DNA from 4 places in the Ramlibacter sp. 2FC genome. Region 2 is predicted to be linked to each of the others. Evidence: predicted binding sites of a transcription regulator. Region 2 holds the regulator's gene; each other region holds the start of a gene.

The links. The regulator sigma-54, encoded in region 2, starts transcription at its own class of promoters, with help from an activator protein. The targets are predictions, from matches to a motif close to TGGCANGNAANCTGCTTT.
Region 1: FFS10_RS20475 (PQQ-dependent methanol/ethanol family dehydrogenase) is a predicted target of sigma-54. The motif match lies at 3,048-3,065, and genes of this name have one in related genera.
Region 3: pedF (cytochrome c-550 PedF) is a predicted target of sigma-54. The motif match lies at 5,371-5,388, and genes of this name have one in related genera.
Region 4: FFS10_RS03640 (ammonium transporter) is a predicted target of sigma-54. The motif match lies at 5,526-5,543, and genes of this name have one in related genera.

What each region holds. Positions count from the first base shown of each region.
Region 1 is NZ_SCMM01000068.1:7,363-14,484, reverse strand. It holds gene pqqE (pyrroloquinoline quinone biosynthesis protein PqqE) at 1-505, shown strand, start outside; gene FFS10_RS20480 (c-type cytochrome) at 808-1,131, opposite strand; gene FFS10_RS20475 (PQQ-dependent methanol/ethanol family dehydrogenase) at 1,197-2,939, opposite strand; gene FFS10_RS20470 (lanthanide ABC transporter permease protein PedC) at 3,172-3,999, opposite strand; gene FFS10_RS20465 (type 1 periplasmic-binding domain-containing protein) at 3,984-5,171, opposite strand; gene FFS10_RS20460 (YVTN family beta-propeller repeat protein) at 5,182-6,174, opposite strand; gene FFS10_RS20455 (lanthanide ABC transporter ATP-binding protein PedB/LutE) at 6,290-7,057, shown strand; gene FFS10_RS20450 (undecaprenyl-diphosphate phosphatase) at 7,088-7,122, opposite strand, start outside.
Region 2 is NZ_SCMM01000006.1:1,696-8,817, forward strand. It holds gene FFS10_RS04165 (THUMP domain-containing class I SAM-dependent RNA methyltransferase) at 1-970, opposite strand, end outside; gene FFS10_RS04170 (RNA polymerase factor sigma-54) at 1,059-2,606, opposite strand; gene lptB (LPS export ABC transporter ATP-binding protein) at 2,624-3,412, opposite strand; gene lptA (lipopolysaccharide transport periplasmic protein LptA) at 3,418-4,041, opposite strand; gene FFS10_RS04185 (thiol:disulfide interchange protein DsbA/DsbL) at 4,148-4,792, opposite strand; gene FFS10_RS04190 (SPOR domain-containing protein) at 4,844-5,512, opposite strand; gene argS (arginine--tRNA ligase) at 5,521-7,122, opposite strand, start outside.
Region 3 is NZ_SCMM01000040.1:37,066-44,187, forward strand. It holds gene mutS (DNA mismatch repair protein MutS) at 1-2,081, shown strand, start outside; gene FFS10_RS16540 (proteasome-type protease) at 2,087-2,914, shown strand; gene FFS10_RS16545 (alpha/beta hydrolase) at 3,100-3,903, shown strand; gene FFS10_RS16550 (substrate-binding periplasmic protein) at 3,916-4,800, opposite strand; gene pedF (cytochrome c-550 PedF) at 4,852-5,331, opposite strand; partial or broken gene FFS10_RS16560 (sigma-54-dependent Fis family transcriptional regulator) at 5,615-7,122, shown strand, end outside.
Region 4 is NZ_SCMM01000005.1:731-7,852, reverse strand. It holds gene FFS10_RS03675 (FAD-dependent oxidoreductase) at 1-815, shown strand, start outside; gene FFS10_RS03670 (DUF2783 domain-containing protein) at 833-1,096, shown strand; gene FFS10_RS03665 (VOC family protein) at 1,136-1,687, shown strand; gene metW (methionine biosynthesis protein MetW) at 1,768-2,352, opposite strand; gene metX (homoserine O-acetyltransferase MetX) at 2,349-3,695, opposite strand; gene FFS10_RS03650 (formate/nitrite transporter family protein) at 3,897-4,724, shown strand; gene FFS10_RS03645 (TMEM165/GDT1 family protein) at 4,730-5,287, opposite strand; yybP-ykoY riboswitch at 5,313-5,497, opposite strand; gene FFS10_RS03640 (ammonium transporter) at 5,614-6,816, shown strand; partial or broken gene rbp (RNA-binding regulator) at 6,981-7,122, shown strand, end outside.

The DNA.
Region 1 (7,122 bases), on a different contig from region 2:
CGTGGTGAACCGCTGCCGCGAGCGGCTGAACGGGCGCTGCAAGATCCTGTTCGTCGTGCCCGACTACTTCGAGGAGCGGCCCAAGGCCTGCATGAACGGCTGGGGCTCGGTGTTCCTGGCCGTGGCGCCCGACGGCCTGGCCATGCCCTGCCACGCGGCCCGCCAGCTGCCGGGCCTGGCCCTGCCCAGCGTGCGCGAGCAAAGCCTGCGCGAGATCTGGCACCACAGCCCGGCCTTCAACGCCTACCGCGGCTCGGACTGGATGGCCGAGCCCTGCCGCTCCTGCGACGACAAGGGCAAGGACTTCGGCGGCTGCCGCTGCCAGGCCTGGCTGTTCACCGGCGACGCGGCCGCCACCGACCCGGTCTGCGGCAAGAGCCCGGAGCACGAGCAGGTGGTGAAGGTGGTGCGGCGCGCAGCAGCGCCGGCCGCCCATCCGCTGGTGTTCCGCAACGAAGCCGCCTCGCGCGACCCGGCTGTGCTGGCGCGCGCCCTGGCGCGCTAAGACCGTCGTTGCGCTCCACGCCATCGCGCCCGCGCTGCGACGCGGTGCCGTGTTCCGTTCATGTCCCCCGGCGCCGGCCTTCGTCCGTCGCCTCCTCCTTTTCACTGCACACGACACCGCGCCGCAGCGCTCCGGCCAGCTCTGTGGTGCGCGAAGCAGAGGCGCGCGACGGGTGGTGGACCCGAAGGGGACGGCGGGTGAAGGGCGCAGTCAAGGAGGAGACGAGGGCGGCACGCCCTCGTCGGGGGACATGAACGGAGCCGTTCGCCCACCGTCCCCGTCTCGCCGCGCAAGAGGGGGCTTCAATGCGTCAGCACCCAGCCCACGATGCGCCGCACGTCCGCCTCGGGCAGCGCGCCATGCGGCGGCATGGGGATGCGGCCCCAGGTGCCGCGCGAGCCGTTGCGCACGCTCTGCGTGAGCCGGTCGGCGGCGTCGGCCTGGCCGCGGTTCTTCTCGGCGATCGCCTTGAACGCCGGGCCGACCACCTTTTCCGCGGCGGAGTGGCAGGACATGCAGCCCGCGTCGCGCGCCAGCTGCTCGGGTGAGTTGGCCCAGGCCGCGGACGCCGACAGCGCCGCGCACAAGGCGAGATGTTTGAGCCCATGGGGCATAGGAATTGGCATGGCCATCGCTCCAGATCAATGTCGAAGAAGCCGCGGGCGGCGCATCGCCCGCCCGCGGCGCTGCATCAGCCCTTGTGGAGCTTGAACACCCAGATCGAGCCGCCCTGCTCGAGGAAGTTGACCTTCTTGGCCACCTCACCGCCCCACAGCGGCACGGCACCGCCCCAGCCCGAGACCACGGAGACATACTGCTCGCCGTCCTGCTCCCAGGTGACGGGCGGCGCGACGATGCCCGAGCCGGTCTGGAACTGCCAGACCACCTTGCCAGTCTTGGCGTCGGCCGCCTTCAGGTAGCCCTCGGGCGTGCCCCAGAACACCAGGTTGCCGGCCGTGGTCAGCACCCCGCCCCACAGCGGCGCGGAGTTCTTGACCTCCCAGGCGATCTTGCCGGTCCTGGGGTCGACGGCGCGCAGCGCGCCGATGTAGTCCTCGTACAGCGGCTTGATCGTGAAGCCCGCGCCCAGGTAGGCCGCGCCCTTCTTGTAGGTGACGGGTTCGTTCCAGATGTCCATGCCCCATTCGTTGGCCGGCACGTAGAACAGGCCGGTCTGCGGGCTGTAGGCCATGGGCATCTGGTTCTTGCCGCCGAGGAAGGACGGCGCGGCGAACACGTCCTGGCCCTTCTTGCCGTCGCCGGCCGTGGGGTCGCCGGGCCGGCCCTCAGCCACGAAGTCGGGCCGGCCCGTGGCCTTGTCTATGCCCTTGGCCCAGGTCACCTTGGTCACGAAGGGGAAGGCGTTCTGCAGCTTGCCGTTCTCGGCGTCGATCACGTAGAAGAAGCCGTTGCGGTCGGCCTTGGCGCCCATGCGCTTGCCGCCCATGTCGAAGGTGACGAACTCGTTCACGCCGTCGAAGTCCCAGCCGTCGTTGGGCGTGGTCTGGTAGTGCCACTTGATCTGGCCGCTCTTGACGTCGAGCGCGACCGTGGAGGCCGAGTACAGGTTGTCGCCCTTGCGCAGGTGGCTGTTCCAGGGCCCGGGGTTGCCGGTGCCGAAATAGGCCAGCCGGGTCTTGGGATCGTAGGTGCCGCCCAGCCAGGTGGCGGCGCCGCCGGTCTTCCACATCTCGCCGGGCCAGGTGGCGTTGGTCGTGCCGCTCACGCCGGTCTCGACCGCCTTGCCCTCGGCGTCGTAGCGGTAGCCCATGTGGCCCTCGACCATGGGGCGCACCCAGACCAGCTTGCCGCTCATCGGGTCGCGCGCCTCGACGCGGCCGACCACGCCGAACTCGCCGCCCGACACGCCGGTCAGCAGCAGGCCCTCGGCGATCAGCGGGGCCGCGGTGTAGGAGTAGCCGGCCTTGTAGTCGTCGATCTTCTCGCGCCACACCACCTTGCCGCTGTCCTTGTCGAGCGCCACGAGCTGGGCGTCCAGGGTGCCGAAGATCACCAGGTTGCCGTAGATGGCCGCGCCGCGGTTGATCACGTCGCAGCAGGGCATGATGCCCTCGGGCAGGCGGTGCTCGTACTTCCAGAGCTTCTGGCCGGTCTTGGCGTCCACGGCGAACAGGCGCGAGTACGAGGCCGTGACGTACATCTTGCCCTCGTGGATCAGCGGCTGCGACTGCTGGCCGCGCTGCTTCTCGCCGCCGAAGGACATGGACCACACCGGCACCAGGTTCTTGATGGTCTTGGCATTGACCTGGGCCAGGGTCGAGTGGCGCTGGCCTTGCGGGCCCAGGCCCCAGCTCAGCACGTCGCCCGGCGTCTTGGCGTCGTTCTCTATCATGGCGTCGGTGACGCCGGCAGCCTGTGCGCCCAGCTGGGTCGCGGCCATCAGCACAAGAAGGCTGAGCAGTTTGCGTTTCATCGCGTTGTCTCCTGTGGGTTTGCCTGCATGGGGGTTGTTGCTTCGGCCCGGGCCTGGCCCCGACCACTGGATCCCCGTCCCCATTTGCGCCAGAGTTCCAACACTCTTTTGGCAAAACCCGTGCCACCGGAAAAACCGCCCTGACGCGGGTCAAATCCCCCGGAAAACGCCGACCTTGTTCCAGCCTGGCACAAGGCGCTGTCACAGCCCGCTGCTCCACGCGGAGACAGGCTCAGTCTCCTTTGCGCCTGATCCAGCCGCGCTGCGGGTCGTAGCCGCGCAGGGCCAGGGCGCTGGCCACGGCCAGCGTGGCGACGACGACCGCCAGCGCCTCGCCGTTGAGCTGCCCGTGCAGGGCAAAGCGCAGCGCCTCCACGGCGTGGGTGAAGGGATTGAGCTGGGCCAGCCGCTCGAGCCACAGCGCACCCGACTCGCGCAGCTTCCACAGCGGGTAGAGCGCGCTGCTGATGAAGAACATGGGGAAGATCACGAAGTTCATCGCACCGGCGAAGTTCTCGAGCTGGCGCACGTAGACCGACAGCCACAGCCCCAGCGCGGCCAGCATCAGCGCCACCAGCAGCATCACCGGCAGGGCGGCGAGGATCTGCCCCGCCGACAGGCCCAGGTCCAGCGCCCAGGCCAGCGCGGCAAACACCACCATCTGCAGCAGCGACAGCGCGGCCGCCGCGAGCAGCTTGGACAGCAGCAGCCAGCTGCGCGGCAGCGGCGCCGTCAGCAAGAGGCGCATGGCGCCGGTCTCGCGGTCGTGCACCAGGGCCAGCGAACTCTGCATGCCGTTGAACAGCGCCACCATCGCCAGCAGGCCGGGCAGCACGTAGAGCCGGTAATCGATGTAGGTGTCGTAGGGCGGCAGGATGGCCACGCCGAACACGTTGTGAAAGCCGGCCGCGAACACCAGCAGCCACAGCAGCGGCCGCACCAGCGCGGCCCCGAGCCGGGCCGGCTGGCGCAGGAAGCGGCCGACCTCGCGGCGCACGATGGCGCCCATGGCGCGCCAGCGGTGGGCCAGCGGGCCGGGCCGGGTCAGCGTTTCTTGCATGCGCTCTCGCCTTCGTCGGCGCCCAGGGTGTCGAGCCGCTCGCGCGGGTGCATGGCGCCCTCCAGTGGCGCCACCGCCGCCACGCCGTCGCCATGCGCGAGGATCAGCGGCTGGCGCAGCTGCCCGTCCCAGGGGCGGAAGCTCACCGTGCCGCCCTTGAAGCCGTCCACCGTCACGCTGCCGCTGCGCAGGGCCTGCAGCTGCTGGGCCAGACTGGCGCGAGGCCTGTCCTCCAGCACCGCCGCGACCGCCTTGACCGCGACCCAGGCCGCCCAGTCCTGCCCGACCATGGGCCGCCCGGCCTGGCGCTGGAAACGCCGGTTGAGCTGGGGCGCGCCATAGCGCTCCCAGCGCGGGTGCCAGGCCAGCGCGACCAGGCCGGCATGGCCCGCCACCGGACGTGGCTGGGCCGTGTTGTAGGGCAGGCTGCGCGCGAACTCGCCGTCGCTGTCCAGCACCACCACGGCGTCGTGTGCCGGCTCGGCCGTCAGCAGCCGGGCATTGCCCTGCGCGCGCTGGCGCGGGTCGCCCGAGAGCAGGAAGCGGCGCTCGGCCTTCACGCGCAGGCCATGGCGCTTGAACGCCGCCTGCCAGACCTCGCGCAACCGGGCATCCTCGGGCCGCGGGCCGACCAGCCAGAGCAGCTCGCGCCAGCTGCGCGCGGCCAGCCACTGGGCCAGCGCGTCGGCGCGCATGCGATCGCTGGGCAGGGTGTGCAGCCACTGCGGGTGGCAGGCAGCGCCGCGCAGCTCGTCGCTGCCCTCGGCGACGTTGAACACGATGGGGGGCCGCGCAGCCAGGGCGACCCAGGCCTGCATCAGCGCCTTCTGCTGCGCCAGCGGCAGGTCCAGCAGCAGGTAATGGGCGCCGCGCTGCGCCAGCTGGGCCGCCAGGGCGGGGGCGTCCTGGCCGTCCCATTCCAGGCTCTGGAGCTTGAGCTGGTGCCCGGCGGCATCGAGCACCGGGCGGCTTTCCTCGGCTGCCACCTGGGCGGCGGCCAGCAGCCGCCCTGTGGGATGGCCGGGATAGGCCTGCTCGATGCGCGTGCGGTCCAGGCGCGGGTCGTCCTGCAGGCCCACCACCAGCAACTGCCAGGTCGCGGCCCCCGCTATGCCCGGGGCGAAGGCGAACGCGGCCGTCCAGGCCAGGCAGCGCGCCAGCATGGCTAGCATGGCGCCTCCCCTACTTCACCAGGATGCTGTGCGGCACGCGGCCGGCCGGCACCGTCTTGAGCGCGCGGCCGCCGGCCGTGTCGACGATGGACAGGTCGTCCGACAGGCCGTTGGCCACGTACAGGCGCGAGCCGTCGCGGCTCAGCGCCAGCCCCCAGGCGCGCTTGCCCACCAGCACCACGCGGCGCACGGCGCGGCTGGCCACGTCGACCTCGGCCACATGGTTGGCGCGGCCCAGGCCCACCCAGGCGGTCTTGCCGTCGGGCGTCATCAGGAGGTCCACGGGCGTGATGTCGCTCTTGCGCATGCCGGGCAGCTCGAAGGACAGCGTGTGCTTCACCGTGTGGCTGGCGGTGTCGACGATGCTGACGCTGGCCCCCAGCTCGTTGCTGACCCAGAGCTCGCGGCCGTCGGGGCTGAGCGCGAAACGGCGTGGGCGCTTGCCCACCTTGATCTGCGCCACGGCCTTGCGCCGGGCCAGGTCGATCACGTGGACCGCGTTCGCCACTTCGGACGTGACATAGGCCAGCCTGCCGTCCGGCGCGACCAGCACGCCCTCGGGCTCGCCGCCGGTCTTGACCGCGAACAGCGGCTTTTTGGTGGCCAGGTCGTAGGCCGCCAGCTCGCTGTCCTCCTCGATCGAGACATAGGCCGTGCGGCCGTCGGGCGAGAGGCCGAAGATCTCGGGGCTCTCGCCGGTCGGCACGGCATCGACCTGCCGGCCGGCCTCCGGGTCGACCACGCCGAGCTGCTGGCTGTCGCCGCAGGCCACCAGGATGCGGCGGCGGCCGTCCTGCCAGGCCATGTGGCGCGGACGCTTGCAGACCGCGATGGTCTTGAGCAGTGCGCCGTCCGGCTGCAGGACCAGGATCTGGTGGTCCTTCTCGCTGCTCACGTAGACCTGGGCGGCGGCGGGCGCGGCCAGCAAGGCCAGCAAGGCCCCGACCAGCCCGATCCGGCTCAGGCCATGCAGGGCCCGCCGGTGAATGAGGTGCGGCTCCATCGTGTGTCTCCGTTTTGTGTGTGGCTTGGAACGCAACGCAAAAAGCGGACCAGTGGCGTGGCAGGCACGGCTCCTGCTCCATACGGAGCAACTGCTCCATCCTGCAACACTGCCCATGAACATCCAGGCCACCGCACCCGCCCCGACCGCCACCGGCTGTGACACCGCCCTGCGGGTCGAGGGCCTGGGCAAGTCCTATGGCCGCCACAAGGCGCTGGACGAGGTCTGCTTCAGCTTGCGCCCCGGGCAATGGGGCGCGCTGCTGGGCGAGAACGGCGCCGGCAAGTCCACCCTGGTCCAGCTGCTGTGCGGCCTGTTCACGCCGGACCAGGGCCGCATAGAGATCCTGGGCCTGGACCTGGCGGCCCGCCCCTGCGAGGCGCTGGCCCAGCTCGGCGTGGTGTTCCAGCAGCCGACGCTGGACCTGGACCTCAGCGTGCTCGACAACCTGCGCTACCACGCCGGCCTGCACGGCATGGCGCCGGGCCTGGCGCGCCAGCGCATCGCCGAAGGGCTGGACTGGGCGGGCCTGGAACCCGTCGCGCGCGCCAGGGCGCGCACGCTCTCTGGCGGCAACCGGCGCAAGCTGGAGCTGGTGCGCGCCCTGCTGCACGCGCCCCGGCTGCTGCTGATGGACGAGGCCACGGTGGGGCTGGATACGGCCAGCCGCCAGCAGCTGCTGGAACTGGTGGAACGCCTGGTGCGCGAACAGGGCCTCAGCGTGCTGTGGACCACGCACTGGGTGCAGGAGGTGGCCCGGGCCGACGCGCTGCTGGTGCTCAAGCAGGGGCGGCTGCGCTTCGCCGCCCCGCCGGCCGCGCTGCTGGCGCGGACCGGCACCGAGGACCTGGAACAGGCCTTCCTGCAGCTGAACCGCGGCTGAGCGAAGGGGCCCGGCGCGGCTCTTGACCGCTCAGGCCGCCCAGCGCACCGTGCCGCTCCAGGCCG
Region 2 (7,122 bases):
CCACGCCGGCGGCGGCGATGCGCTCGCCATAGGGCGGGTTCAGCAGCATCACGCCGGGCCGCTCGCTGGGCGGCATGCGCTGCAGCGCGTCGCCGCCGCGCAGCTGCACGGCATGGCTCACGCCGGCGCGCTCGGCGTTGCGCTGGGCGAAGTCGACCATGCGGTGCGCCACGTCGCTGCCGAACACCGGCGCCACGGGGGCATGGACGGCGGCCTGGGCCTCGGCCTTGAGCGCCTGCCAGACATGGGGCTGGAACGGCAGCAGCTTCTCGAAGCCGAAGCGCCGCAGGCCGCCGGGCGCGATGCCGCAGGCGATCTGCGCGGCCTCGATGGCGATGGTGCCGCTGCCGCAGCAAGGGTCGTACAGCGGCAGGCCGTCGGCGCACTGCTGGTCCCAGCCGCTGGCCGCGATCATGGCGGCGGCCAGCGTTTCCTTGAGCGGCGCCTCGCCCTTGTCCTCGCGCCAGCCGCGCTTGAACAGCGGCTCGCCCGAGGTGTCAATGTAGAGCGTGGCCTGGTCCGAGGTCAGGTGGGCATAGATGCGCACGTCGGGCCAGCGCGTGTCCACGTCGGGCCGCACGCCGCCCTTGTTGCGGAAGCGGTCGGCCACCGCGTCCTTGATCTTGAGCGCTGCGAAGTTCAGGCTCTTGAGCGGGCTGTGCTGGGCCGTGATCTCGATCTTGAAGCTCTGCTTGGTGGTGAACCAGATCTCCCAGGCCACGCCGGCGGCCGCCTCGTAAAGGTCGGCCTCACCGCGGTAGGGGCGCTGCGCCAGCTGCACCAGCACGCGCTGCGCCAGGCGGCTGTGCAGGTTGAGAAGCATCGCGTCGCGCCAGGAGGCGCGCGCCAGCACGCCGCCGCGGCCGGTCAGCAAGTCCTGGCCGGTAAGACCGGTCAGTGCATGCACCTCGTCGGCCAGCAAGCCCTCGACGCCGGCGGCGCACGGAAGAAAAAGTTGTAGTTGATTCATGTATTGAGCGCCGCCGGGCCGCCCCAAGGCGCGAAGGCCCCCTCGGGGGGCAGCGCAGTACACGCAGTGACAAGCGTGGGGGCCATCCTTACAGGGCTTTTCTGAGGTTGGCGGGCGCGATGCGCAGCGCCTCGCGGTACTTGGCCACGGTGCGGCGCGCGCACTCTATGCCCTGCTCCTTGAGCATGTCGGAAATCTGGTTGTCGGACAGCGGCTTCTTGGGGCTCTCGGAGGCGACGAACTGCTTGATCAGGGCGCGCACCGCCGTGCTCGAGGCGTTGCCACCGGCCTCGGTGCCCAGGGCCGAGCCGAAGAAATACTTGAGCTCGAAGGTGCCGTAGGGCGTGGCCATGTACTTGGCGGTGGTGACGCGCGAGATGGTGGACTCGTGCAGGCCCAGTTCGTCGGCGATCTCGCGCAGCACCAACGGGCGCATGGCGAGCTCGCCGTGCACGAAGAAGCTCTTTTGCCGCTCGACGATGGCGTTGGCCACGCGCAGGATGGTGTCGAAGCGCTGCTGGATGTTCTTGATGAACCAGCGCGCCTCCTGCAGCCGCTGCTGCAGCGCCTGGTGGCCCTCGCCGCGGCCACCGCGCAGCGCGTTGGCGTAGATGTCGTGCACGCGCAGGCGCGGCATCACGTCGGGGTTGAGCTGCACGCGAAACTGCGGCTGCGAGGCGCGTCCGGTCTTGACCACGATCACGTCGGGCACCACCACCTGGCGCTCCACGTCGACGAAGCGCCGCCCGGGCTTGGGCTCGAGCCGGGCGATCAGGGCGATCGCGGCGCGGATCGCGGCCTCGGGCTCGCCGCACAGCTGGACCAGGCGGCGCATGTCGCGCCGCGCCAGCAGCTCGATGGGCTGGGCGCAGATGCGCAGCGCGGTGCGCGCCACCGCGTCCTCGGGCGCCTCGGCCAGGCGCGCACGCAGCTGCAGGCTCAGGCATTCGGCCAAGTTGCGCGCGCCCACGCCGGTGGGCTCCAGCGACTGCAGCAGGTACAGCGCCAGCGTGAAGCGGTGCACCAGCTCCTCGAACTGCTCCAGGTCCTCGCGCCCGGCCAGGCTCTCGGCCAGCGACTCGAGCGAGTCCTCGAGGTAGCCGTCGTCGTTGATCGACTCGATCAGGAAGCGCAGGACCGCACGGTCCAGTTCGGACAGGCGCAGCGCCAGGGCCTGGCGGTGCAGGAACTCGGTCAGCGACTCCTGGCTGCGCGCCAGCTCGCCGGCGTCTGCCACCTCGTCGTCATCGCTGTGCTTGCGCGCCGGCGCATCGCCGCCCCACTCGCTGTCGTCGGGTGCGAGCTCCACGCTGCCATCGCCCTCCCAGCTCTCGGTGCCGTCGAGCTCGGCCTCGACTGTCGCCGCGGGCCCCTCGTCGGCACCCGTGCCGACGGGCTCGGCCGCGGCCTCGGACAGGCGATCTCCGGCGCTGGGCCCGGCGTCGGCCTGCTCGAGGCCGTAGTCCTCGCGCGGCGCCTCGTCGTTGGCCAGCTCCAGGAAAGGGTTCTCGTCGAGCATCTGCTCGACCTCCTGGCTCAGCTCCAGCGTGGACAGCTGCAGCAGGCGGATCGACTGCTGCAACTGGGGCGTGAGCGCGAGGTGCTGCGAAACGCGCAGCGAGAGACCCTGTTTCATGGCACGGCCTGTGGCGCTTACATGCGGAAGTGCTCGCCCAGGTACACGCGGCGCACTTCGGCGTTGTTCACGATCTCCTGCGGCGTGCCCTGGGCCAGCACCCGCCCCTCGCTGATGATGTAGGCGTGGTCGCAGATGCCCAGCGTCTCGCGCACGTTGTGGTCGGTGATCAGCACGCCGATGCCGCGGCTCTTGAGGAAGGCGATGATGCGCTGGATCTCGATCACGGCGATCGGGTCGATGCCGGCGAAGGGCTCGTCGAGCAGGATGAAGCGCGGCGAGGTCGCCAGGGCGCGCGCGATCTCGACGCGGCGCCGCTCGCCGCCCGACAGGGCCACGGCCGGCGAGTCGCGCAGGGGCTCGACGCGCAGGTCCTGCAGCAGGTCCGTGAGGCGGCGCTCGATCTCCGCGTCGGCCAGCGGCTTGCCGTCGGCGCCGCGCTGCAGCTCGAGCACGGCGCGCACGTTGTCGGCCACGCTGAGTTTGCGGAAGATGGAAGCCTCCTGCGGCAGGTAGGACAGGCCCAGGCGCGAGCGGCGGTGGATGGGCATGTGCGCCACGGCTTGGCCGTCGATGCGGATCTCGCCCGCGTCGGCGCGCACCAGGCCCACGATCATGTAGAAGGAGGTGGTCTTGCCCGCACCGTTGGGGCCCAGCAGGCCCACGACCTCGCCCTTTTTCACCGACAGCGAGACGTCGTGCACGACCTTGCGGCTGCCGTAGGACTTCTGCAGCTGCAGGGCCTCGAGCCGCCCGTCGCCGGCGGCCTCATGCGACCCGGTGGCCGCCGGGTGGGAGCGCGCCACCGCCGTCACGGGCGCTCCCCGCCCAGGCTGGTGCTGGGGCGCAGGTTCGGCGTCCCCTGGGGCGCTGCCGGCGCCGAGGCGGCCGATCGCGGCGCCAGCATGGCACGCACGCGGCCGCCGGGTGCGGCGGCGCCGCTGGCGCCGGCCGGGCGCGGCGTGCCGTCCACGGTGAAGACCTCGGTGCTGTTGTTGTAGACGATCACGTTGCCGGTGATCTCGTCGTTCAGCGTGCTGCCGCGGTAGCGCCGCAACTCGGCGCGGCGGGTGAAGCGCACGCTGTCGGCGCGCCCGTCGTAGTCGATGACCTCGCCCTCGCCCTCGATGTACTCGTCGGGCGCGCCGCGCTTCTGGCGGAAGAAGGCGCGCTGGCCGGCTTCGGCGGTCAGAGTGCCGTACTGGCGCCCCTCGGCGTCCTGGCGCACGTCCAGCCGCGCGCCGCGCATGACGATGGTGCCCTTGGTCACGACCACGCGCCCGGTGAAGGTGCTGGTCTGCTTCTGGTCGTCGTAGCGCAGCGTATCGGCCTCGATGTTCATGGGCTTGTCGCGGTCGGCACGCTCGGCGGCCGCAGGCAGCGCGCAAAGGACCAGGGACAGGGCGAGCAAGTGCTTGGCGTAGGGCGTTTTCATAAGGGCATGAATCTTGCTCGATTGTAGCGGCGCAGGCCGCGGAGACCTGGCGCCGCCGCATGAAAAAGCCCGCATCGCGGGCTTTCGACATGACCTGGCCGCGCGCTCAGCGGCCCTTGCGCGTCTCGTCGACCAGGTAGTTGACCACCTGCAGGGCGCGCTCCATGCTGCCGGCCAGCGAGCCATCGGTGTAGTAGCGGCCCGCGATGCCCAGCGAGGGCACGCCCTCGACCTTGAAGGCCTCCTGCAGCTGCACCGCGCGGCGCAGCTTGCTGGCCACGCCGAAGGACTTGTAGACCTCGGCAAACTTGGCCTTGTCCAGGCCCTGCTTCTCGGCCCAGGCCAGGATGGTCTCGTCGCGGTTCAGCGCCTGGCGCTCCACGTGCACGGCGTGGAACACCTTGCGGTGCAGCTCCTCGAGCTTGTTCATGGCTTCCAGCGTGTAGTACAGGCGCTGCTGCGGCGCGAAGTCGTCGCGGAAGGCCACCGGCACGCGGCGCACGCTCACGTCCTTGGGCGCGGCCTTGACCCAGGCGTCGAAGGCCGGCTCGAAGGCGTTGCAGTGCGGGCAGCTGTACCAGAAGAACTCGATCACCTCGACCTTGCCGGCCCCGGTCTCGACCGGCACGCGCTTGTCCAGCTCGATGTAGTCCTTGCCCTCGCGCGGCTTGAAGGCCTGGGCCGAGGAAAGGGCCGGGACACCCGCCAGCGCGACTGCGGCCGCCCCCATGGAAAATTCACGACGTTTCATTGATTGATTCACTCCTGTTCCTCACAGAGCCCGGCCGGTGGCCGAAGTTCCTCAGCGCTGCACGCGCACCAGGGCCGCCTCCACGCCGTTGCCCTCCAGCCGCTCCTTGAGGCGCTCGGCGGCATCGCGCTGGTCGAACGGGCCCACGCGCACTCGGTAGACCGTGCGGCCGGCCTGCTCGCGCTCGCTCACGCGCGCCTCCACGCCCATCAGCGAGAGCTTGGCACGGTGCGCCTCGGCGTCCTCGGGGGTGCGGAAGGCGCCGGCCTGCACGAAGTAGCTGAACGGGTCGGCCGTCGCGGCGCCCGCCTTGGCGCGCGCCAGGTCGCCCAGCGGGTCGGCCGAGGCGGCCGGCCGGCTCGCCGGCGGCTTGGCGGCGGGCGCCGCGTTGGGACCCGCGCCGCGCAGGATGGGGATCTCGGGCGCCGGCGCCGGCGTGGCCGCAGGGGCCGGCGCGGGAACCACGGCGCCGACGGGACCGCTGGCCGCGGGCGGCGCGGAGCGCGCCGGGCTCTTGCCGTACAGCGGCGCGTTCGGGTCCCAGTCCTTGTTCTTCCTGGCCTCGGCCGCGTCCTGGTCGGCCGAGCGCGGCTGGTTCTTGTTCAAGAAGGGCACGGGCATCTTGGTCACGTAGATCGCCACAGCCAGCGCCACGCCCAGACCCACCAGCAGGCCGACGATGAAACCGAGGAAGGTTCCGCCTTGTTGCTCTCGTCTCATCTGGGCCCTCACATCTTGCTCGGAGCCGACACGCCGAGCACCGCCAGGCCATTGTGCAGCACCTGGGCGGTCGCGGCGACCAGGGCCAGGCGCGCGCGCTTGACGGCCTGGTCGTCGACCAGGATGCGCTCGGCGTCGTAGTAGCTGTGGTAGCTGGCGGCCAGCTCGCGCAGGTAGAAGCTCACGTCGTGCGGCGCGAAGTCCTGCGCCGCCGCGGCCAGCATCTCGGGGTACTTGGCCAGCTGCAGCATCAGGGCCTGGGCGGCCGGGCTGTCCAGCGCCCCGAGCTCGGCGTCCTTCAGCGCGGCCAGGTCGCCGCCTTCCTTGTCCTGCCAGGCCGCGAGCACCGAGCAGATGCGCGCGTGGGCGTACTGCACGTAGTAGACCGGGTTGTCGCTGTTCTGCGCCAGCGCCAGGTCGATGTCGAACACGTACTCGGTGTCGGGCTTGCGGCTGAGCAGGAAGAAGCGCACCGCGTCCTTGCTGGTCCACTCGATCAGGTCGCGCAGCGTGACGTAGCTGCCGGCGCGCTTGGAGATCTTGACCTCGTGGCCGCCGCGCATCACGCGCACCATGGTGTGCAGCACGTAGTCGGGGTAGCCCTCGGGGATGCCCGCGCCCACGGCCTGCAGGCCGGCGCGCACGCGCGCGATGGTGCCGTGGTGGTCCGTGCCCTGGATGTTGACGACCTTGCTGAAGCCGCGCTCCCACTTGGTGATGTGGTAGGCCACGTCGGGTACGAAATAGGTGTAGGAGCCGTCGCCCTTGCGCATGACGCGGTCCTTGTCGTCGCCGTACTCGGTGGTCCTGAGCCACAGCGCGCCGTCATGCTCGTAGGTCTTGCCGGCCTCGCGCAGCTTCTGCACCGCCGCGTCGACCTTGCCGCTGGTGTAGAGGCTGGACTCGAGGTAGTAGTGGTCGAAGCGCACCTCGAAGGCCTTGAGGTCCAGGTCCTGCTCGTGGCGCAGGTAGGCCACGGCGAACAGGCGCATGCCGTCCAGGTCGTCGACGTCGCCCGAGGCGGTGAACTCGCGGTCGTCCGAGCGCACGGTCTTCCTGGCCATGAAGTCGGCCGCGATGTCGGCGATGTAGTCGCCGTTGTAGGCGGCCTCGGGCCACTCTGGATCGCCCGGCTTGAAGCCCTTGGCGCGCAGCTGCACGCTGGTGGCCAGGGTGCCGATCTGCACGCCCGCGTCGTTGTAATAGAACTCGCGGTGCACGTCCCAGCCCTGGGTCTCGAACAGGTGGCAGATCGCGTCACCCAGGGCCGCCTGGCGGCCATGGCCCACGTGCAGCGGTCCGGTGGGGTTGGCCGAGACGAACTCGACCAGCACGCGCTGGCCGCGCACCGGCTGAAAGCCGAAGCGGTCTGCGGCCGCCAGCACCTCGCGCACGATCTGCTGCTTGGCAGCCGGCTTGAGGCGGATGTTGAGGAAGCCGGGGCCGGCGATGTCGATGGCGTCGACCCAGGTCATGAACGGGGTCGTGGTCTGCAGGCTGGCGCTCAGGCTCTGCGCGAGCTGGCGCGGGTTCGCCTTGAGCGGCTTGGCCAGCTGCATGGCGGCGGTGCAGGCCAGGTCGCCATGCGCGGCCACCTTGGGTGACTCGAA
Region 3 (7,122 bases), on a different contig from region 2:
CGCCGGCCTTCGAGCAGCGCCTGAAGGCGCTGCGTGTTTCCTCGCGCGCGGCGGGCCTGGCGCTGACGCAGCGCCCCGAGTGGCAGTTCGACGCAGCCCTGGGCCAGCGCAAGCTGCTCGAACAGCTGCAGGCCGCCAGCCTGGCCGCCTGGGACGCCGAGGCCCTGCCGCAGGCCCATGCGGCAGCGGCCGCCCTGCTGGCCTATGCCGAACACACCCAGGGCCGCGCCCTCTCGCATGTGCGCCAGCTGCGCGTGCAGCGCAGCGACGAGCTGATCGAGCTGCCGCCGGCCACGCGGCGCAACCTGGAGCTGGTGCAGACCCTGCGCGGCGAGGACGCGCCCACGCTGTTCTCGCTGCTGGACAGCTGCATGACCGGCATGGGCAGCCGCGCTCTCAAGGCCTGGCTGCTGGCGCCGCAGCGCGACCGCAGCCAGGCCCGCCAGCGCCTGCAGGCCATTGCCGCGCTGCGCGGCGACAGCGGGGCAGGGCCCTGGCACCGGCTGCGCAGCCAGCTCAAGGGCAGCAGCGACGTGGAGCGCATCACGGCGCGCATTGCGCTGCGCCAGGTGCGGCCGCGCGAGCTCGTGGCGCTGCAGCTGTCGCTGCTCAGGGCCGAGCAGCTAGCCCCCCAGCTGCCCGGGCCCGAGGGACTGCTCGGCGAGCTGGCGCGCCAGCTCGAGCCACCCGCCGGCTGCGCCGCCCTGCTGCAGCGCGCCATCATGGAGGAGCCCGCGGCCCTGGTCCGCGACGGCGGCGTGATCGCCCTGGGACTGGATGCCGAGCTCGACGAGCTGCGCGCCATCCAGACCAACTGCGACGCCTTCCTGCTCGACCTGGAGACGCGCGAGAAGGCGCGCACGGCAATAGCCAACCTGCGCGTGCAGTTCAACAAAGTGCACGGCTTCTACATCGAGGTCACCCAGGGCCAGCTCGACAAGGTGCCCGGCGACTACCGGCGCCGCCAGACGCTGAAGAACGCCGAGCGCTTCATCACGCCCGAGCTCAAGGCCTTCGAGGACAAGGCGCTCTCCGCCCAGGAGCGCGCCCTGGCGCGCGAGAAATGGCTGTACGAGCAGCTGCTCGACCAGCTGCAGCCCTTCGTGCCCCGGCTCACTCAGCTGGCGCGCGCGCTGGCCGCGCTGGACGCGCTCAGCGCCCTGGCCGAGCGTTCGCTGACGCTCAACTGGTGCGCGCCGCAGTTCGCCCTGGAGCCCTGCATCGAGATCCGCCAGGGCCGCCACCCGGTGGTCGAGGCGCGCCTGGCCGAGACCTCGGGCGGCAGCTTCATCGCCAACGACTGCGTGCTGGGGCAGCGGCAGCGCATGCAGGTCATCACCGGCCCCAACATGGGCGGCAAGTCGACCTACATGCGCCAGGTCGCGCTGATCGTGCTGCTGGCCTCGATCGGCTCCTACGTGCCGGCCGCGAGCTGCCGCCTGGGTCCGATCGACGCCATCCACACGCGCATCGGCGCGGCCGACGACCTGGCGAATGCGCAGTCCACCTTCATGCTCGAGATGACCGAGGCCGCGCAGATCCTGCACGGCGCCACCCCGCACTCGCTGGTGCTGATGGACGAGATCGGGCGCGGCACCTCGACCTTCGACGGCCTGGCGCTGGCCAGCGGCATCGCGGCCCAGCTGCACGACAGGACCCAGGCCTTCACGCTGTTCGCCACCCACTACTTCGAGCTCACCGAGTTCCCGGCCAGCCACCATGCCGCGGTGAACGTGCACGTGAGCGCGGCCGAATCGGGCCACGACATCGTGTTCCTGCACGAGATCCAGCCCGGCCCGGCGAGCCGCAGCTACGGCATCCAGGTGGCGCGCCTGGCCGGCATGCCGGCCGCCGTGCTGAACCATGCGCGCCACGCGCTCGGCGCGCTGGAAGCCGGCGCCAGCCAGAGCCGGGCCCAGGTCGACCTGTTCGCCGCCCCGCCCGCCGCCGAGGGCGCGGGGCCGAGCCTCGTAGAATCGGCGCTCGAAGGCATCGACCCCGACGCCCTGAGTCCGCGCGACGCGCTGGACGCCCTCTACACCCTGAAGAAACTGCTGGCCAGCCAGGGCCCGCGCTCCTGAAAGCCATGACCTACTGCGTCGCCATCAAGCTCAACGCCGGCCTGGTGTTCCTGTCCGACTCGCGCACCAACGCGGGCCTGGACCAGATCAACACCTTCCGCAAGATGATCGTCTACGAGAAGCCGGGCGACCGCTTCATGGTGCTGCTGTCGGCCGGCAACCTCTCGATCTCGCAGTCGGTGCGCGAGATCCTGCAGGTCGAGCAGGTCAAGGACCCCGAGAGCGGCGAGCCGATCACGATCTGGAACGCCAGGAGCATGTTCGACGCGGCGCGCGTGCTCGGCGCCGCCGTGCGCCATGTGCACCACCGCGACGCCGCCGCGCTCAAGCAGTCGGGCGTGGAGTTCAATGTCTCGCTGATCTTCGGCGGCCAGATCCAGGGCGAGGGCATGCGCCTGTTCCAGGTCTACTCGGCCGGCAACTTCATCGAGGCCACCTCCGAGACGCCCTACTTCCAGATCGGCGAGTCCAAGTACGGCAAGCCGGTGCTGGACCGCGTGATCACGCCCGACACGCCGCTGGACGAGGCCGCCAAATGCGCCCTGGTGTCGATGGACTCCACGCTCAAGTCCAACCTCTCGGTCGGCCTGCCGCTGGACCTGGTGGTCTACGAGGCCGACCGCCTGCAGACCGACCGCGTGGTCTGCATAGACCACGACAACCCCTATTTCCAGATGCTGCGCAACAGCTGGGGACGCCGGCTGCGCGAGGTCTTCGACAGCATCGAGGACCCGGCCTGGGAAGGCGGCGCGACCCAGGTGCCGCTGTGCATCGACTCGCCGGCCTGCCGGCCGCTGAAGAAGATCACCAACCCCAAAGAAAAACTGATCTGACGCATGTCGCCCCCACGCTCGGCACGTTCGTGTCCTCGCTGCCCCCCTAGGGGGCCTTCGCACCTTGGGGCGACGCTGCGCAGCGTGGTGCGCGCAGCTGTACAGTGCAGCAGCGTCAATGCCGCCCTTCGCCTGGTTCGCTTCGCAGACCAACGGCTACGGGCGGCCCGGCGGCGCTCAACCCCATGGCCCTGATCGTCTTCTCGCACGCCAACAGCTTCCCCGCCGGCACCTACCGCGTCCTGTTCGAGCAGCTGAGGAGGCGCGGCTTCCAGCTGCGCGCGCTGGACAAGTTCGGCCACGATCCTCGCCTGCCCGTCACCAGCAACTGGCCGCAACTGGTGCAGCAGCTGGCCGAGTTCGCCGAGCGCGAGACCGCGCGCGCCGGCGAGCCGGCCTTCCTGGTCGGTCATTCGCTGGGCGGCTTCCTGAGCCTGATGTGCGCGGCGCGCCACCCGGCCCTGGCGCGCGGCGTGCTGCTGATCGACTCGCCGCTGCTGGGCGGCTGGCGCGCCACGGCGCTCGGCATGGCCAAGCGCACCCAGCTGGTGGGCGCGCTCTCGCCCGGCGCGGTGAGCCGCAAGCGCAGGAACGCCTGGCCCAGCGCCGAGGCCGCACTCGAGCATTTCCGCCACAAGAAGGCCTTCGCGCGCTGGGACCCGCAGGTGCTGGCCGACTACATAGCGCACGGCACGCACGACGCCGACGGCCGGCGCGTGCTGAGCTTCGACCGCGACATAGAGACCGCGATCTACAACAGCCTGCCGCACAACCTGGACCGCCTGCTCGCCCGCCATCCGCTCAAGTGCCCGGCGGCCTTCATCGGCGGACTGCAGTCGGCGGAAATCGGGCAGGTCGGCATGGCGATGACCCAGAAGATCACGCAGGGCCGCATCAGCATGCTCGACGGCAGCCACCTGTTCCCCATGGAGCAGCCGCTGGCCACCGCAGCCGCGATCGAGGCAGCGCTGCGCAACCTCGGGGCCTGAGCGGCTCCGGGCTCAGGGCGCGAGCGGCGTGAGCCCGTGTTCGCGCCAGATGCCGGCCAGGGTGCCGTCCTCCTGCAAGCCCTTCATCGCCAGCGCCAGGGCCTGCGAGAGCTGGGGCTGGCCGGACTTGATGGCCAGGCCCACGGCCCAGCCCTTGGGCGGGGTGCCGGGCAGCGCGGCGGGCTCGACCAGGTAGTCGCCGGCGTCAGCCAGGCCCTTGAGCGCGAACTCGGCCTGGGCCTGGGTCACGTAGGCCGCCGGCCAGCTGCCGGCGACCACGCCGCGCGCCGCCTCCAGGCCCGAGGGCAGGAGCCGGACCGCGGCGCGAAAGCGCCCGCCGCCGTAGCCGAGCAGCGCGCCCGCCGCGGCAGTGCCGGTCTCGGCAGCCAGGGGCAGCCCGTCCAGCGCCATGGCGCCGAGATCGGCACGCGAGGGCGTGCCACGGCTGAGCCACACCAGCCGGTGGCGGTAGTAAGGCATCAGGAACTCGACCTGCCGCGTCTGCGCGATCAGCTGGCGATCGATCGGCACCTGCATCATCAGGTCGGCCGGTCCGTAGCCGAGGTAGTGGCCGCGCCAGACCATGTTGCGCAGGTCGTCGCCCATGTTCTCCCCGGCATCGAAGGGCAGCCACTGCACGGACAGGCGCATGCGCTCGGCCAGGGCCTGGGCCAGGGCCGCGTCGATGCCGCGCACGCCCTGCGCGCCACCGTCCGAGAACGGCGCGTGGTGGCGGTACAGCGCGACCTTGAGGCTGCCGCGCTCGCGGACCTCGGGCAGTTCGGCCCTGGCCCGGCCCGCGGTCAAGGCCGCTGCGGCGCCGGCCAGCAGCAGCTGCCGGCGCGCCAGCCCCGCCGCGCGCGGCAGCGTGCCGGTGGTCTGTATCGATGGCTTCATGTCGTCTCCTTCGCTGGTCTTGTCTTCAGGGTCTGCGCAGCCCGGGCAGGTTCAGGGCTCGCGGCGCGATTCGAGGTAGGTCTTGATGGCCCACACGGCCTCCTGCGACAGCACGCCGTCGAAAGGCGGCATGTAGACCCGGCCGTCGCGCGTGCGCCCATGGCGCACCGTGGCCGCGAAGTAGTCCTGCATCTCGGCGTAGCAGGCCTTCTTCTTGGCCGCGTCGGCCATGCCCACGCAATCCGTGTCGAACTTGCGCAGGTCGGGCGCGACACCGCCCGATATCGCTTCCAGGCCGTGGCAGCGCGCGCAGTTCTGGTTGTAGGCCGAGGACCCGATGCGCCTGGCTTCCGCCTGGGCCGGGCCTTCCGCATAAGGGTTGCTCTCGCGCCACTGGCTGCCCAACTGCGGCAGCGTGTGGGTGTCCACCGCTTGTGGCGTGACATCGCCGTGGGCCTGCGCGAGCAGGGGCGCGGCGAGGACCAGGGCGGTCAGCAGTCGATGAAGGCGCTTGGTTGAGGTCTGGGACATGGGGCACCGTATGTTGAGAGTTGACACAGATGCCCCTTCTCTGCAATTGCCGTGCCCGCGCTGCCCGGCGCGCAATGCCCCGCCGGCTGGCAAAGATATTGCTCCGTCTGTGACATACGACTTAACATGTGATGCAAAAATGAGCAATGACACGGGTTCCACCCCAGGGGATGCATCACCGTCGCCGTTGGCGTCCGAATGGACCCAAGCACCGCTCAACGAACGCCTGCAGTTGCCCGACTGGCTGGCGGACGGCGAGCAGGGGGCGACCAGAGGAGACGACATGATAGAGACACCGAAAGCCATCGGTGAGCGGGCCGCCTGGCCTGCGGCCGAGCCGGTTTCGGACGAGCACCAGGGACTGATCGAGGCCTCCTGGCAGCGCTCGCGCAAGGCCGGCCTGCAGCCCGGCATGGACCCCGACTTCACGGGCGCCAGCCCCAGCCACGTGAAGTCGCTGCTGGACGAGAGCCACCAACTCGGCACCCTGGCCTACCCCGTGCTGGAGGCGCTGTACGAGCAGATCGCCAACACCCACAGCATGGTGGTGCTGACCGATGGCGAGGGCCGCATCCTGCATTCGCTGGGCGACGACAGCTTCCTCGCCCAGGCCGAGAAGGTGGCGCTCAAGCCGGGCGTGGACTGGTCCGAGGCCGCCAAGGGCACGAACGCCATCGGCACGGCGATCGCACTGGGCAGCCCGGTGACCGTCCATGCCGACCAGCATTACCTCAAGGCCAACCACTTCCTGACCTGCTCCAGCACGCCCATCTTCAGCCCCCGCGGCACCATCGTCGGCGTGCTCGACGTGACCGGCGACGCGCGCGGCTACCACCGCCACACCATGGCGCTGGCCCGCATGTCGGCCCAGATCATCGAGAACCAGATCTTCTCCGAGACCTTCCAGGACACCGTGCGCCTGCATTTCCATTCGCGGCCGGAATTCATAGGCACGCTGTTCGAGGGGCTGGTGGCCTTTTCCCAGGGCGGGCGCTTTCTGGCGGCGAACCGGGGCGCGCTGTTCCAGCTGGGCCAGGACCCCGCGGGCCTGCAGCGCCACAGCCTGTCCTCGCTGTTCGGCATGTCGATGGACGAGCTGATCGACCGTTGCCGCTCCGCCTCGCCGCAACTGCTGTCGCTGGCGCTGCCCAACGGTGTCACGGTGCGCGCACGCGCCGACATCCGGCCGCAGCTGCTGTGGCAGGTGCAAGGCCTGTCCTCCGGCCCCGGCCAGAACCCGTCGGCGCCGACGGCGGACGCCGCCTCCGCGTCGTCGGTTGCCGCGCAGCGGCGCGAGCAGATGTCCAGCCTGCGCTACCTCGACACCGGCGATCCGCAGGTGGCCGCGACGCTGCAGAAGCTGCGCCGCGTGCAGGGCTGCGACATTCCCATCCTGATCCTCGGCGAGACCGGTGTCGGCAAGGAGCTGCTGGCCAAGGCCATCCACAACGACTCCGCCCGCGCGCGCCACCCCTTCGTCGCGGTGAACTGCGCCTCCATCCCCGAGAACCTGATCGAGGCCGAGCTGTTCGGCTACGAGGAAGGCGCGTTCACCGGCGCCCGGCGCAAGGGCGCCGCGGGCAAGGTGCAGATGGCCAACGGCGGCACGCTGTTCCTCGACGAGATCGGCGACATGCCGCTGACGCTGCAGACCCGCCTGCTGCGCGCGCTGCAGGAGCGCGTGATCTCGCCGCTGGGCTCCAACCGCAGCATCCCGGTCAACTTCGCCCTGATCAGCGCCACCCACCGCAACCTGCGGCAGATGATCGCCGCGGGCCAGTTCCGCGAGGA
Region 4 (7,122 bases), on a different contig from region 2:
TGAGCATCTACACCTTCCAGTGCCGGCGCATGAAGGACTTCCGCCATGGCCGCCTCCTGTTCGTCGGCGATGCCGCGCACCAGGTCTCGCCCTTCGGCGCGCGCGGCGCCAACTCGGGTTTCCAGGACACGGACGACCTGATGTGGAAGCTGCGCCTGGTGCAGGCCGGCCAGGCGCCCGAGCGCCTGCTCGACAGCTACGCCGCCGAGCGCGAGTTCGCGGCCGACGAGAACCTGCTGAACTCCACCCGCTCGACCGACTTCATCACGCCCAAGAGCCGCGCCAGCCGGAGCTTCCGCAACGCGGTGCTGGACCTGGCGCGCGAGCATGCCTTCGCGCGCAAGCTGGTCAACTCGGGCCGGCTCTCGGTGCCGGCCTTCCTGACCGATTCACCGCTCAACACGCCCGACCAGGAGCCGTTCGCCGGCGACATGGTGCCCGGCGCGCCCATGGACGACGCACCGATCGCGCGAGAAGGCCAGGACGGCTGGCTGCTGGACCAGCTCGGCAACCGCTTCCAGTGCCTGCATTTCCTGGATGCCCAAGGCCGCCTGTCCGGCGCCGACCGCGCGGCGCTGCAGTCGCTGGCCCAGGGCGCGATCGCGGTCGAGCCGCTGCTGGTCTCGCCCTGCCCGGCCGAGGTCGAGGGCTTCGCGGTGCTGGTCGACCGCGATGGCCTGATCGCACGGCGCTACGACGCGCACCCCCGCAGCGGCTACCTGGCCCGCCCGGACCAGCATGTGGCCGCGCGCTGGCGCAGCCTGGACGCGGACCGCGTGCGCGCCGCCCTGGCACGCGCCACCTGCAACGCCTGAACCGAAGGAGAGCCACGATGAACGCCCCCCTGAGCCAGCGCGAGGCCGCGCCGGCTGCCGCACTGAACCTGGCGCCCAACTTCCACGAGGCCGGCCGGCGCTACTTCCGCGACTTCACGCCCGGCGACGATTTCTACGAGGCCCTGATCGAGACCCACCGCGAGCTCAGCGACGAGCAGAGCGAGCGCGTCAACGCGCGCCTGATCCTGCTCTTGGCCAACCACGTCGGCGACCTGGCCGTGCTGCGCGAGGCCCTGCGCCTGGCGCGCGCCGCCGCCTGAACACCCCACCCCATCGCCCCCAGACCCAAGGAGCCCCTCATGAAAATCAGCAAGATCCACCATGTCGCCTACCGTTGCAAGGACGCCAAGCAAACCGTGGACTGGTACGTCAAGCACCTGAACATGGACTTCGTGCTCGCGATCGCCGAAGACCAGGTGCCCTCGACCCACACGCCCGACCCCTACATGCACCTGTTCCTCGACGCGGGCGGCGGCAACATCCTGGCCTTCTTCGAGATCCCGAACTCGCCGCCCATGGGCCGCGACCCCAACACGCCGGACTGGGTGCAGCACATCGCCTTCGAGGTCGACAGCCCGGCCACGCTGGAGGCCACCCAGGCGCGCCTGGAGGCGGCCGGCATCCCCGTCGTGGGCCCGACCGACCACACCCTCTTCAAGTCGATCTACTTCTTCGACCCCAACGGCCACCGCCTCGAGCTGGCGGCCAACACGGGCACGCCCGGGATGCACCAGCGGCTAGACGAGGTCAAGTGGGACATGCTCGAGGAATGGAGCCGCACCAAGCGCGCCCCCAAGCACGCGGCATGGATGCACGAGAAGGAATTCGCGCCCGGCACCGCCGGCGAGTGACTCGGGCCGCCCCCAGGCGCGAAGGCCTCCTCGGGGGGCCAGCGAGGACACGCCAGTGCCGAGCGTGGGGGCCATGCCTCTCAGCCGCGCTGCAGCTTGAACACCGCCGTGCCGGCGCGCAGATTGGGCCAGCGCCGCAGCTCGCGGCCCTCCTGCAGGCCGAAGGCGTCGAGCACATGCAGGCCGTTCTTGCGCGCCAGCACCTCGAAGTCGGTGAAGGTGCCGACGCGGATGTTGGGCGTGTCGTACCACTGGTAGGGCAGGCGCTTGGTCACGGGCATGCGGCCCTGCAGGATGCTGAGCCGGTTGGGCCAGTGCGCGAAGTTGGGGAAGGCCACGATGCCGATGCGGCCCACGCGCGCAGTCTCGCGCAGCATGGTCTCGGTGTTGCGCAGGTGCTGCAGGGTATCGATCTGCAGCACCACGTCGAAGCTCTGGTCGCCGAACATGGACAGGCCCTGGTCCAGGTTGAGCTGGATCACGTTGACGCCGCGCCGCACGCAGGCCAGCAGGTCGGTGTCGCTGAGTTCGATGCCGTAGCCGCTGCAGCCGCGCTCTCGCTGCAAGAGGTCCAGCATGGCGCCGTCGCCGCAGCCCAGGTCGAGCACGCGCGCGCCCTCCGGCACCAGCCGGGCGATCGACTGCATGATCAGCAAGTCACTCATGATGTACGGGCCCCCACGCTGGTCACTCCGTGTACTGCGCTGGGCTCGCGCAGCGTCCGTGCGCGCAGCTGTACAGCGAAGCGAGCCCCTGCCGGGCCTGCGCTATGCACGTCCCGAGGCATCACGCTTAGGCCCGGCCCCGAGGGGGCCTTCGCACCTTGGGACGGCCCGGCGGCGCTCACCTCCATGTTCGCGAAGTAGGCGCGCACCGCCTCGAGGTAGCGCGGGTCGTCGAGCAGGAAGGCGTCGTGGCCATGCGGCGCGTCGATCTCGGCATAGCTGACCTCGCGCCGGTTGGCTACCAGGGCCTTGACGATCTCGCGGCTGCGCGCCGGGGAGAAGCGCCAGTCGGTGGTGAAGCTGACGACCAGGAACTTGCAGACCGCCTGGGCCAGCGCGGCCGTCAGGTCGCCGCCATGGGCGCGCGCCGGGTCGAAGTAGTCGAGCGCGCGCGTGATCAAGAGGTAGGTATTGGCGTCGAAGTACTCGCTGAACTTGTCGCCCTGGTAGCGCAGGTAGCTCTCGATCTGGAACTCCACGTCCTGCGTCGTATACAAATAGTCGCGCAGGTCCGGCGACGGGCCGCCCCTAGCCGGACCAGCCCCCTCGGGGGGCAGCGAACCACGCGCAGCGGGGAGCGTGGGGGCCCTGAGACTGCGACCGAACTTCTCGTTCATCACGTCGTCGCTCAGGTAGGTGATGTGGCCGATCATGCGCGCGATGCGCAGGCCGCGCTTCGGGATCACGCCGTGCTCGTAGAAATGCCCGCCGTGGAAGTCGGGGTCGGTCACGATGGCACGGCGCGCCACCTCGTTGAAGGCGATGTTCTCGGCCGTGAGGTTGGGCGCGCTGGCCACCACCACGGCGTGGCGCACGCGCTCGGGGTGCTGCAGGGTCCAGGACAGGGCCTGCATGCCGCCCAGGCTGCCGCCCATCACGGCCGCCAGTTGCTGGATGCCCAGGGCGTCGAGCAGGCGCGCCTGGGCGTTGACCCAGTCCTCCACCGTGACCACCGGGAAATCGGCGCCCCAGGCCTTGCCGGTCCCGGGGTTCTGGTGCATGGGCCCGGTGGAGCCGAAGCAGGAGCCCAGGTTGTTCACGCCGATCACGAAGAAGCGGTCCGTGTCGACCGGCTTGCCCGGGCCGATCATGTTGTCCCACCAGCCCTCGGAGCGGGCCTGGCCTTCGTAGCGGCCAGCCACGTGGTGCGATGCGTTGAGCGCGTGGCAGATCAGCACGGCGTTGGAGCGGTCGGCGTTGAGATGGCCGTAGGTCTCGTAGGCCAGTGAGTAGCCGCGTATCGATGCGCCGCTTTGCAGAGCCAGCGGCGCGTCGAAACTCATGGACTGCGGTGTGACGATCATGACAAGAAAAAACCCGGTGACGCCAAAGAAGCGACACCGGGCTACGGGTCCCTCTTTAGCTGTTTTCGCCGCGTCGGGGATGGAAATCCTCCCCGACGCGGCGCGCCCGCAAGCTGGAGCAAATCGGCGCTGCAGCTAGTATACGTGCAAGCCGCGGTGCGGCCAATGAAGGGAAAGCCGATGTCCGAGCTGTACGGCTCCGATGCCTATGCGCCGCGCGAGGTCGCGCTGCGCGTCGAATCCGTGGGCGTGGCCAAGGCACGCCTGGCCACGCTGCCGCTCTTGATGCTGGGCGTGCTGGCCGGCGTGTTCATCGGCCTGGGGGCGCTGGGCTTCGTGCTGGTCAAGTCGGACGCCACGCTGGGCTACGCCGCGGGCCAGTGGCTGGGCGGCCTGGTGTTCTCGCTCGGCCTGCTGCTGGTGGTGGTGGCCGGCGCCGAGCTGTTCACCGGCAACAACCTGCTGGTCATGGCCTGGGCCGACGGCAAGATCGGCACGGCCGAGGTGCTGCGCAATTGGACCCTGGTCAGCCTGGCCAATCTCGCGGGTGCGGCGGCGCTTGCGCTGCTGGTGTTCGCCAGCGGCCACACCGCGATGAACGAGGGCGCGATCGGCCGCACGGTACTCAAGATCGCGCTGGCCAAGCAGGAGCTGCCGGCCCTGCAGGCCTTTTGTCGCGGCGTGCTGTGCAACGTGCTGGTCTGCATGGCGGTCTGGATGGCCATGGCCGGGCGCAGCGTGGTCGACAAGGCCGTGGCCATCGTGTTCCCGATCAGCGCCTTCGTGGCGGCCGGCTTCGAGCACAGCATCGCCAACATGTACCTGTTCCCGCTGGCCCTGCTGATCCAGCAGGCCGACCCCGTTCTGCCCGGCCAGGCACTGGTGAGCTGGGGCGGCTTCGCTGCCAACCTGGGTCCGGTGATCGCCGGCAACCTGGTCGGCGGCAGCCTGGGGGTGGGCCTGAGCTACCACCTGATCTACCGGCGCGGCCAGCAGGCGGCCCCATAGGGCGATCAGGCCAGCAGCGCGAACGCGCCCAGGCCGGCGAAGACGGCGGCCGAGGCCAGATGCACCACGCGGATCGGCACGCGCCGCGTGATCGCGTCGCCCAGCCAGACCACCGGCGCGTTGGCCAGCATCATGCCCAGGGTGGTGCCGGCCACCACCCAGACCCAGGCCTGGTACTGCGCGGCCAGCATCACGGTGGCGACCTGGGTCTTGTCGCCCATCTCGGCCAGGAAGAAGGCCAGCAGCGTGGTGCCGAACACGCCCAGGCGCGGCGCGTTGCCGCCCTCGCCTTCGTCGAGCTTGTCGGGGATCAGCATCCAGACCGCCATGGCGAGGAAGGAGCCGCCCAGCACCCAGCGCAGCAGCTCGGGCCCCATCAAGCGCGTGACCCAGGTGCCCAGCGCGCCCGCGAGCGCGTGGTTGGCCAGGGTGGCGACCAGGATGCCGAGCACGATGGGCCAGGGCTTGCGAAAGCGCGCGGCCAGCAGCAGCGAGAGCAGCTGCGTCTTGTCGCCCATTTCAGCGAGCGCGACGAGGCCGGTGGAGACGAGAAAGGCTTGCATGGATGGCGGGGCCGGGCCGGACCGTGAGCACAAAACCAATGACCGCGCGGCATCTCCGGCCCGGCCCGCAAGGGGCAGTGGAGGCTGCGCAGTCAAAGGTCTCGCCAAGTCCGTAGAGCCTGTTTGCGCCATGTCCGCCGCAGGCAGACAAGTCTGTTGACGCAAACCCCTCTCGGATTCGAAGGGAGGCTACTCCCCAATGACAGGCGCGATTTTAGCGCAATGCATCGCCCAGAATTGGCGCGATTCTTGCTTTGTTTTGGTGCATTCCCGAGAAATCGGCGAAAAAAGCACCAATACAGATCAATTCAATCTCAGAGGACCTTATGGAAGCACTCAAACAGGGCGCGGATGCCCTGTTCATACTGCTAGGCGGCATCATGGTGCTGGCCATGCATGCCGGTTTCGCCTTTCTGGAGCTCGGCACCGTGCGCAAGAAGAACCAGGTCAACGCCTTGGTCAAGATCCTGGTCGACTTCTCGGTCTCGACCGTGGCGTATTTCCTGGTCGGCTACGGCGTGGCCTACGGCACGCATTTCTTCGTCGGCGCCGAGCAGCTGGCGGCCAAGAGCGGCTACGAGCTGGTGAAGTTCTTCTTCCTGCTGACCTTTGCTGCCGCGATCCCCGCCATCGTCTCGGGCGGCATCGCCGAGCGCGCGCGCTTCTGGCCGCAGCTGCTGGCCACCGCGGTCATCGTAGGCTTCGTCTACCCCTTCTTCGAAGGCATCGCCTGGAACCAGCATTTCGGTGTGCAGGCCTGGCTCAAGGCCCAGACCGGCGCCGAATTCCACGACTTCGCGGGTTCGGTGGTGGTGCATGCCGTGGGCGGCTGGATTGCGTTGCCGGCTGTGCTGCTGCTGGGCGCGCGCAGCAACCGCTACCGCAAGGACGGCGCCATGTCGGCCCACCCGCCGTCCAACATCCCCTTCCTGGCGCTGGGCGCCTGGATCCTGACCGTGGGCTGGTTCGGCTTCAACGTGATGAGCGCCCAGACCCTGGACAAGATCTCCGGCCTGGTCGCCGTGAACTCGCTGATGGCCATGGTGGGCGGCACCCTGGCCGCCCTGCTGCTGGGCAGGAACGACCCCGGCTTCGTGCACAACGGCCCGCTGGCAGGCCTGGTCGCGGTCTGCGCCGGCTCGGACCTGATGCACCCGCTGGGGGCACTGGCGGTGGGCGCGGTGGCAGGCGCCCTGTTCGTGGTCATGTTCACGCTGACGCAGAACCGCTGGAAGATCGACGACGTGCTGGGCGTGTGGCCGCTGCACGGCCTGTGCGGCGCCTGGGGCGGCGTGGCGGCCGGCCTGTTCGGCAGCCCCGCGCTGGGCGGCCTCGGCGGCGTGAGCCTGGGCGCGCAGCTGCTGGGCACGGGCCTGGGCCTGGCCTGGGCGCTGGCCGGCGGCTTCCTGGTCTACGGCCTGCTCAAGGCGACGCTGGGCCTCAGGCTGAGCCAGGAGGCGGAGTTCGACGGCGCCGACCTCAGCATCCACAAGATCAGTGCCACGCCGGAGCGCGAAGCGAGCTGGTAAAACCACACAGGCGACATGTGGCGCATAATGCGAGAGTGTCGCTCTAAACAGCCGCACATGATTGCGGTGTTTTGGTCAGTTTCGCGTTCCATAAGATTCACGGATTTGTTGACGGCGTAAAGCGGACTCCATCGCGTTTTTGCATCTCTTGAGGAGTCCCTTCCATGGGCAACAAACTTTACGTGGGCAACCTGCCCTATTCTTTCAGCGACTCTGACATGGCCCAGGCCTTCGGCCAGTTCGGCAATGTCTCCAGCGCCAAGGTCATGATGGAGCGCGACACCGGCCGCTCCAAGGGCTTCGGCT